3 regions of the Exiguobacterium sp. CH10 genome follow, and region 3 is predicted to be linked to each of the others. Evidence: riboswitches for the same ligand, from Rfam matches in the RefSeq annotation. Region 3 holds a riboswitch; each other region holds the start of a gene.

Region 1 (3,276 bases), 490 kb from region 3:
TATAATAAAGGACTAAGAATGGGGCAATCATGAACATCATGATTCCCGTGATCGTTTCTCCTAAGAAACGTATCCAAATGTTGCGGTCGAGTTGCTTGAGTGATTGAAACATACAGGTCACCTGCTTTATTTAATTTTAGACACAAAAGGGACGTCATATGCATGAAGGCATACGACGTCCCACGTTGTTTATGCATGCCTAGTTAGGCAGGCGTCTTAGATATGAATCAATCGAAGAGGTGCCTGCCAATCAGTATGAACTTGAATGAATGGTTTCGAAGATACTACTGACATGGGAACCTCTCCTTTCTGTTAATTGTTGTTCTTCCCTTCAACTGTATGACACATTTCATCAATGTGTCAACAAATTATTGGAAGGATTTAGAGTAATTCATTTAAATTTTTTCGATTCAAACGATAATCAATCAGTCTAGACAAGACCACTTGAATCATCGCCGTGATCGGAACACTCACAAACATGCCGACGAGACCGAATAGACTTCCTCCGAGAATAATCGATGTGATGACCCAAAACGGAGTGATTCCGACGCTGTCACCCAAAATCTTCGGCCCGAGCCACAACCCGTCAAATTGTTGCAACAAGAAAATGAACAAGAGCACCAATACGGCGGTGAACGGATCATAGAAGTAAGTGATGATAAACGCTGGGATCATCCCGAGCAGTGGACCGACATAAGGGATAAAATTGAGCACCCCGACGATGACACCAAGAAGTAACGCGTATGGAGCCCCGATGATTAAGAGTCCGATGACAGCGAGAACACCGATGATCAGACAATCGAGTGATTTACCGATGATGTATCGTTTAAAAATGTAGTCCATCTCCTGAAAGATATCGATTGTCGTCTTCGCAGTACCCACGGGTAAAAGCGCGTAGAGAAGGCGCTTGAACATGCGAGCGAAAACTTCTTTGTCCTTTAACAGATAGATGGAGATGACAATCCCAATCAAGAAGTTGATCAATGTCATCGTGAAACTAGAGACATAACCGACAGAAGAGAGGACGGCCGTCTCGACCCATCCGGAATAACGATCCTCGAAGCGTGCAAAATCAATGGCCTGGGCAATCGTCGCGTTATAGTCTTTCAAGTAATTGTTTACGTCTCCTAAGAACGCATCGATTTGACGGATGTAGACGGGTAACTCCTCGATGAGTGATGAGAGACTCGAGTAAATCCGCGGGAACAACGTGACGACCGAGATCGCTAAAATCCCGATAAACGTGATATAGACGATGAGCAGACCTTGATATCGCTTCAAATGGAACCGTTCTTCAATATAAGAGAGTACGGTGTTAAGTAATAAAGCGATGGCAATCCCCATGATGATTGGGGTCAGTAACTGAAACGTGTACTGCAAAACACGTGAGATGGTATCTGGTTCACTGATGACCCGCCATAATACGAGTAAAATCAGACCAATCACACTGAGTTTCCAAATAAGTTGACGATTAAGCTCCAATGCTCTATCCCCTCATACAAATATAATTTTGCTACCCTTTTACTATGAATGTTTTTTGAGAAGGATTCAATAGATGTTCATCTTGAAAAAAATGTTTGACACCGTTGGAAATGTCTGGTTAAGTTAGGGACATACAAAAATTACATAGCGAATAACACTTTCTATCAAGAGAAGCGGAGGGACTGGCCCGATGAAGCTTCAGCAACAGATTGCAAAATACTGTGCTAATTCCAGCAAGGTGACCTTGAGAGATGGGAAGGTGGTTGACTACATACGTCTGTATTGAGCACCCCTTTCCTCAGAAAGGGGTGTTTTTTCGTATCAGGAGGAACAATCATGGCAGACAGACGTTCACAATTATTAAAATCTTTACCGACGCAACACTTCGTCGGATTAGCAGAAGAGGTCGCAGCGGTAGAGGCGAGCGGGAAGAGCGTCATCCGACTCGGGCAAGGAACACCCGATCTACCGACGCCCGCTCCAATCTGTGAGGCGCTCGAACGTGCCATCACGGACCCAGCCACACACCAATACGGTCCTTTTCGAGGACAGACCCGCTTGAAAGAAGCAGTCGCATCATTTTATTCTCGTGAATATGGTGTCGAACTCGACCCAGAACGAGAAGTCGCGATTTTGATCGGTAGCAAATCAGGCTTGATCACACTCCCACAATGCCTTCTCGAACCGGGTGACGGGATTTTACTCCCGAATCCGGGTTACCCAGACTACATCTCTGGAGCGCGGCTCGCAGGTGCAGAAATCATTGATTTGACGTTAAAAGAGGAACACGGCTTCCTTCCGGACTATTCAACACTCGACCCGTCCAACGCGAAACTCATGTATTTGAACTACCCGAGCAATCCAACAGGGGCTGTCGCGACTCCGGCTTTCTTTGAAGAGACCGTCGCGTTTGCGAAGAAGCATGATGTGATGGTCGTCCACGATTTCGCTTATGGAAGTATCGGGTTCGACGGTTATGTTCCACCGAGCTTCCTTCAGGCAGATGGTGCGAAGGAAATTGGAATTGAAGTATACACAATGTCGAAAGCGTTCAATATGTCGGGATGGCGGGTCGCCTTTGCTGTTGGGAATGCGGATATTATCGAAGCCATCAACACGTATCAAGATCACGTCCACGTGTCTGTCTTCTCGGCCATTCAAGAGGCAGCCATCGTGGCGTTAGAATCCCCACGTGACTTACGTGACGACCTAGCCTCACTTTACGAAACAAGACGAAACCGATTGATTGACGGGTTGCGCCGGGCAGGATGGGAGATTGAGGCACCGAAGGGTTCGTTCTTTGTATGGGCGAAAGTACCTGAGGGGGATGCAAAATCGTTCTCGACAAAATTACTCCACGAGGCGGGTGTTGCCGTCACACCAGGCTACTTCTTTGGAACAGAGGGAGAGCACCACATCCGTTTCGGTCTCGTATCGTCTGAACAGAAGATTGATGAAGCGGTAGAACGGATTGAGAGACTGTTTGCAGCTTATGAGGAGGTACATTTGTGATACGTCAAGCCGTGCTCGAATATGACCATTCGAATGATGCGCTCGAGGACCTTCATACGGTGATCGGGAATCGGGAGGCACTCATTTTGAGAGGATTGAACGGATACGGTGAAGCGGTACGCGTATCCCCTCGTCTAGCAGAAATTCCGAGTGTACGATTTTACGGTGAATGTTCAGACGAAGAAATAAATCGTTTGAATGCCTATCGACCCGACGTATGGATTGCCGTCGGCGGAGGTAAATTGATCGATACGGCGAAGCGGATTGCGGCCATTCAGTCGG
Region 2 (3,276 bases), 610 kb from region 3:
GACCGATGTCAAAACCGAACGGACCGTAAAACGCAAACTCAGGATCGATGATTTTCGTTTCTTGACGAGTCGCAAAAATGCTTCCTGTATGTAAATCCCCATGTAGCAACGCTTCGTGTTTTGTCACGAACCCAACCTTCAATTTCGTCACTTCAATTTTCAAGGCGAGGTCTGACCACAGTTGCTCCACGTCCGGACGAAGAGCCGCTTCGATTTGATTCGATTCTGCATCACGATACGGGTCAGTGAAGATCAGTTTTTCTGTGATGTCGCATAGCTCTGGATTGTAATACTCTTTTTCGATTTGTTTCTTGGCGAGCGGTCCTTTCGCATAGTCAGATGTCGCAAACAACGTTTCCCCGAGGAATGTACCGACGTGACGCGCCAAATTCGGATAGCTCTCTCCTTTTAGGAAACCCGTCCGGACGATTTCAAACGCTGACAAATCTTCTAAAATCGTATAGGCGAGTTCACGGTCGCTACCGAGTACATCTGGTACGAATTGTGGTACGACTTTTGAAAACTCACGGAGTGCCAGTTGTTCGATCCACGAACGGTCAAGCGTGAGCGGCCAGCTCTCTCCAACGACTTTTGCATACGGCAACGCCTGTTTCACGATCAATGACGTTTCTCCTTGACGAATGCGAAAGACGAGATTTAAATTTCCATCTCCGATTTCCTCACATTCTGCAATCCCCTCTTCTAGTAACCCCAACTGTCGAACGTGTTCGACGACACTTTGTTCTGTAAACGCCTCATAAGCCATGAAGATTTTCCCCTTTCTTAACTCTATGCATGAAAAAAGCCCCTTTCTCCGCGAGAAAGAGGCACACCCAAATTGGTTGTTCCTCTCATCTTTCAGACATATGTCTGGTGGATGTAGCACCGTGCCAAATGGTCGGTTGCTGCGGCGTCGTAGGGCCAATTCCCTCTGCCAACTCGCGATAAGAGTAAATGATGTAATTGTGTTTGACGTGTTGAGACGAATATTACGGATTAGGCACGCTAGTTGTCAATCCTCTATTTTCGGTCGACTCCCTATTTTTGACACGCATATATAGAAACATTATTTTTAAACTTTTTTTCTCAAAAAAAGGAATTGACGAGTGAGCGATTCTATGTAAAAATTCAATTAAATTTCACAACTTCACAACTATTCTTATCAAGAGCAGACGGAGGGACAAGCCCGATGATGTCGCAGCAACCGACCAGTAATGGCACGGTGCTAATTCTTGCAGCTATCGCTGAGAGATAAGAGTTCATTGTTTTCGAATGACCTCTTGCCAAGCCAAGAGGTCATTTTTTGTTTGACCTGAAAGGAGGAACTTATGGGAGTCATCGCAACTTATGAAATCAAACATACCGATCACGTCGAACGCGTGGCTGAGAAAATCGCACATGAGCTGACCGTCGGGACATGGACCGAATTGAACCATCTCGAACAGCATCAACTACAGGCATTCCGCGGTGAGGTCATTGATATCTCCCAACAGGAAACGACGAGTCGCTTCTCGATTCGTTACCCGCTACATAATGTGACACCGGACTTTTCGTCCATTCTGACGACGACATTCGGAAAGCTGTCGCTCGACCCAAGCGTCCAACTTGTCGACCTAACGCTCCCGGACGAGCTCGCATCGGACTTTCCTGGTGCCGCATTCGGCGTTGAAGGTGTCCGCGACATCCTTCGAGTACACGACCGACCGCTCGCCATGAGCATCTTCAAAGGTGTCATCGGCCGGGATCTCGACTTTTTGGCGACACAGCTCCGTGACCAATTCAACGGCGGAATCGACCTCGTCAAAGACGATGAGATTTTATATGACAATCCGCTCACCCCATCGCTCGAACGGGCTCGAATTGGAGCATCGATCATTCAAGAACATCAAGAATTGACGGGTCGTTCCGTTCTATACGCCGTCACGTTGAGCGGACCCGTTTTCACCTTACGCGATCAGGCAAAACGTTTGATCGAGGCAGGCGCGACCGCATTTTTGTTCAACGTGTATACGTACGGGCTTGACGTGTTACGAGAGCTCGCCAAAGACCCTGAGATTCACGTCCCGATTTTGGCACATCCTGCTTTTGCGGGAGCGTTGACCGGATCGATTCGTCATTCCCTCCTCTTTGGGAAACTGATTCGACTCGCCGGGGCGGACTTGACGCTCTTCCCGTCGCCATATGGTTCACTCTCGACACCGAAAGACGAAACACAACAGATTCAAACGTATGCGACGGAATCCCATTGGACGAAACCGATTCTGACTGTCCCGTCTGCCGGGATTCACCCAGGACTCGTTCCGGATTTGATTCGTGACTTCGGAACGGATGTCGTCATCAATGCAGGCGGTGGGATTCATGGGCATCCCGACGGTGCGGTTGCTGGAGCGAGGGCGTTCCGCCAAGCAATCGATCAGGTAATCGGTAAAACGAGCGAGACCGATGCGTTATCGACTGCGCTGAATGCGTGGGGTGCGCGATGAGTACGCACGTCATCTGTGATTTCGACGGAACCATCACGGAAGAAGATAACATCATCGTGTTGATGCGACGCTTCGCCCCACCTGAATGGGTCGAACTCAAAGATGGTGTTTTGAACCAAACGCTCTCCATTCGAGAAGGCGTCGGTCAGATGTTCAGCCTGCTCCCGAGCCATCAGGAGACTTTGTATCGCGACTTTCTGCAGTCGACCATCACGCTTCGAGCGGGGTTTGTCGAGTTTTTGCAAGAGATACAATCACAGGGTTTTCGATTTGATGTCGTCAGTGGAGGCATGGACTTTTTCGTCCATCCGATTCTAGAAGGTCATGTCGCACCGGAACACATCTACTGCAATCACGTTGATTTTTCAGAAGCGACAGCGCGCGTCACATGGCCTCATTCATGTGATGTTCATTGTTCGAATGATTGCGGATGTTGCAAGCCGACGATTGCCCGACAGATCGTCTCACCTACCGACACGTTAATCGTGATCGGGGATTCCGTCACCGATTTTGAAATCGCCAAACGCGCCGACGTCGTGTATGCGCGCGGTCAACTGATTTCGCTATGCGAGGCGGAAGGAATTCACTATGTTCCGTTCGAGACATTCCATGACATTTCAGCTTATACGAAAGGAGTGAACGTATGACTGTACAAGAACGATGGGTCGAACTTGCCGACATTAAAGACGAGCTCGCCGCACGGGACTGGTTCCCCGGCACGAGCGGCAACCTGGCAATCCGCGTATCGGACGACCCGCTGACGTTCCTCGTGACAGCAAGCGGTCGTGATAAA
Region 3 (3,276 bases):
ATGTCGTGATCTGTGAAATATACGTCAATAAGAAGGCACCGATGCCGCCTGCGACGACAATGACTGTCATCGGCATGACGATGACCGTATACGTCTTCAAGTGGGGAGCGAGCTTCATGACAAGAATCGTAGCGATCGCAGCGGTCACACCGGCTGTGATCACGTCACCGATTCCGGCCATCACGAACGCACCTTCATTAATTCGAACGGCGCCACTGCCGACATAGGTTGCGATGGCAATCGTTCCTGCCTCTAAAATCGATCGTCCGAACTGCATCGCGACGGCAAGACCGATAATGGCCGGGAGGAGGCGCATCGCAATCGTCGTCGCATCCAATATGAATTGAAGAGACGGAAAATAAGGGAGTATAGCTTTCGTGAGTTCACCGAGCAGCGCGCTCGGGATGAGGGCGATCAGAATCGCCATGCTGAGACCGTTTAAGACGTTCATCGTAAATTGCTTTGTCGTACCAGTTGCTTGTTCCGTCATCATTCATTCACCTGTCCTTCTTCTTTGCTGTTATGTACAAAAGCGATAAAGTTAAAACCCATATTATTCCTATCAGACAGAAGAGTCAAGAGAATCATTGAAAAATTCTGAAATTTCACGAGAGCACGATTTTTGAACGGGACTCGAACGACTATTATAATGATAAGAGAGGTGAGAAAAATGATTACAGACGGATACTTATATATATACGCCCCAATGTGTGGTACATGCGCTGTCGCGGAGAAAATGTTGACGGTTGTCGAGGCGATCGACCCTGAAATTCAGATTGAAAAGCGCGATGCGAACTATATCCCAAAAGAACTTGAAGCTTATCAGGTGATGAGCGTCCCAGCGCTGTTAAAGCTTGAAAATGGCGAGGTTCGGGATCGTCTTTACGCTTTTCAAAACGTTCAACACGTCCTCTCTTTCGTAAAGTGAGAGAGGAACATTAGAATAATCTGAAAATTTTAAATAATCAGTTGACACAGAAAGTTCACGAATGGTATATTCATTACAACATCTTACTTGAACACAAAATAGGACGCGATATTCCCGACATCAAGACGTTTTGGTGAAGCCGCTGCTACCTTTATACGAATACACGTCAGTCTTCCCTTCGATTGTCCCCCAAAAAAATCAAGCGAAGAAAGACGTTCCGTATAATCGCACGGTCCAAATCAAGATCGAGTGATGATTGGTGAATCTCCCCCATATAAGGATGTAAATCTTGAACGGGCAAAAGATTTTCATCTATGGGCTGTCCTTCCGTGACTCAAGGTGCTACGTTCTGTGTCGTCCTCGGACGGCACCTTTTTTTGATTTTTTTGAAAAAATGATTTGACAGCAGAAAAAGCTGTCGCTATGATAAAGCTAATCGAATACACAACACTCTTATCAAGAGAGGCTGAGGGACTGGCCCTATGACGCCCAGCAACCGCGGAGCAATCCGAAATGGTGCTAATTCCAGCAAGGTGAGAAACCTTGAGAGATGAGAGCAATCGTTGTCCGTACGATAAAGTGCGCACGTTTGCTCAAACGTGCGCACTTTTTTTGTTGTCAGGAGGGAAAGGAATTGATTCAATTACGAAACGTCGCCAAATGGTTCGATACGAAGAATGGTCGTGTCCAGGCGGTGGATGATGTGTCACTAACGATTGATCGCGGTGAAATTTTTGGAATAATCGGATATTCGGGGGCGGGGAAGTCGACGCTCATCCGATTGCTCAACCGTCTCGAATCACCGTCTAGCGGTGAAATCGAGGTCGCCGGGAGTGAGCTCACGAAGCTCAGCCCGAAAGAATTACGAGGAGTTCGCAAGAACGTCTCGATGGTCTTCCAGCACTTTAACCTTCTGTGGTCGCGCACGGTCGCAGAAAACATCAGCTTCCCACTCGAATTGATTGGGGTACCGGCAAGTGAGCGGAAGCGTCGGGTTCAGGAACTCGTCGAGCTCGTCGGATTATCAGGTCGTGAAGACAGCTATCCGTCACAATTATCCGGCGGTCAAAAACAGCGAGTCGGGATTGCCCGCGCGCTCGCTACAAATCCAGAGGTGCTCCTCTGTGACGAAGCGACAAGCGCGCTCGACCCGAAGACGACGGATTCGATTCTTGAACTGCTCGTCAGCATCAATAAGAAGCTCGGATTGACAATCGTCCTCATCACGCATGAGATGCACGTCATCCAAAAGATTTGTCATCGCGTCGCCGTGATGGAGGCAGGGAAAGTCGTTGAGACAGGTCAAGTCTCTGACGTGTTCCAACATCCGGAGCAGCCAATCACAAAAGAATTCGTGAAACAAATCGGGGCAGTCGACGATCTGTCGCTCACGTTCGAACATTTGAAAGCACGCTATCCGAGTGGGCAAATCGTCAAATTGAAATTCTTGAACGAAACGGCAGAACAACCGATTTTGTCTGACGTCCTTAAGACGCACGACATCGGATTCAACATCATCGGCGGGAACGTGACCCAGTCACAAGTCGGTGCGCTCGGCACGCTATTCATCCAATTGATTGGGGAAGCACGAGAAATCGAACGCGCCATCGCGTCGATTCGTTCGCAATCAGTAGAAGTGGAGGTGGAAAGCGATGTTTCCTAACGTAGACTGGCAAATCATGATGGAACAGACATGGGAGACGTTGTACATGACGCTTGTCGCGGGTGTCGCGACGTTTGTGATTGGACTCGCTTTAGGTTTGATTCTTTATATTACAAACGAATCGCTATTATTGAAGAATCGTCCAATTTACGTCTTCGTCAGCGCGATCGTCAACGTGTTCCGTTCGATCCCGTTCATCATCTTAATCATCTTACTCATCCCGTTCACGTTGTTCCTGCTCGGTACGATGCTCGGTTCGACGGCGGCGCTTCCGGCACTCATCATCGGAGCGGCACCGTTCTACGCCCGAATGGTCGAACTTGCCCTTCGTGAAGTCGATCGTGGCGTCATCGAGGCAGCGGAATCGATGGGCGCGACGAAATGGCAAATTATTTATAAAGTCTTGATTCCGGAAGCTCTTCCGGCAATCGTTTCAGGACTCACGGTGACCATCGTTGCAATCGTCGGTTATACGGCGATGGCCGGTGTCGTCGGAGGCGGCGGACTCGGGAACTTGGCCTTCTTGGAAGGGTTCCAACGCTCACAAAATGACGTCACGTTTGTGGCGACGGTGCTCATCTTGATCATCGTGTTCGTCATCCAGTTCATCGGTGACCGACTCGTCACAAAAATTGATAAACGTTCAGCTTAATTACACATACACCATTTGGAGGGATTCATAATG

The links. A riboswitch is a leader RNA that binds a small molecule or an ion and turns the genes downstream of it on or off. The one in region 3 is predicted to bind S-adenosylmethionine.
Region 1: it holds a riboswitch for S-adenosylmethionine, as region 3 does, so the genes downstream of both, KNP04_RS00475 (aminotransferase class I/II-fold pyridoxal phosphate-dependent enzyme) here and KNP04_RS02985 (methionine ABC transporter ATP-binding protein) in region 3, are expected to answer to the same signal.
Region 2: it holds a riboswitch for S-adenosylmethionine, as region 3 does, so the genes downstream of both, KNP04_RS05940 (2,3-diketo-5-methylthiopentyl-1-phosphate enolase) here and KNP04_RS02985 (methionine ABC transporter ATP-binding protein) in region 3, are expected to answer to the same signal.

What each region holds. Positions count from the first base shown of each region.
Region 1 covers NZ_JACSKO010000001.1:88,807-92,082, reverse strand. The annotation lists gene KNP04_RS00485 (MDR family MFS transporter) at 1-112, opposite strand, end outside; gene KNP04_RS00480 (AI-2E family transporter) at 382-1,482, opposite strand; SAM riboswitch class I at 1,641-1,740, shown strand; gene KNP04_RS00475 (aminotransferase class I/II-fold pyridoxal phosphate-dependent enzyme) at 1,819-2,994, shown strand; gene KNP04_RS00470 (iron-containing alcohol dehydrogenase) at 2,991-3,276, shown strand, end outside.
Region 2 covers NZ_JACSKO010000001.1:1,188,310-1,191,585, forward strand. The annotation lists gene mtnK (S-methyl-5-thioribose kinase) at 1-766, opposite strand, end outside; SAM riboswitch class I at 849-951, opposite strand; SAM riboswitch class I at 1,157-1,258, shown strand; gene KNP04_RS05940 (2,3-diketo-5-methylthiopentyl-1-phosphate enolase) at 1,329-2,483, shown strand; gene KNP04_RS05945 (2-hydroxy-3-keto-5-methylthiopentenyl-1-phosphate phosphatase) at 2,480-3,130, shown strand; gene KNP04_RS05950 (methylthioribulose 1-phosphate dehydratase) at 3,127-3,276, shown strand, end outside.
Region 3 covers NZ_JACSKO010000001.1:575,070-578,345, reverse strand. The annotation lists gene KNP04_RS02995 (PTS sugar transporter subunit IIC) at 1-490, opposite strand, end outside; gene KNP04_RS02990 (thioredoxin family protein) at 671-928, shown strand; SAM riboswitch class I at 1,379-1,485, shown strand; gene KNP04_RS02985 (methionine ABC transporter ATP-binding protein) at 1,563-2,591, shown strand; gene KNP04_RS02980 (methionine ABC transporter permease) at 2,581-3,243, shown strand; gene KNP04_RS02975 (MetQ/NlpA family ABC transporter substrate-binding protein) at 3,274-3,276, shown strand, end outside.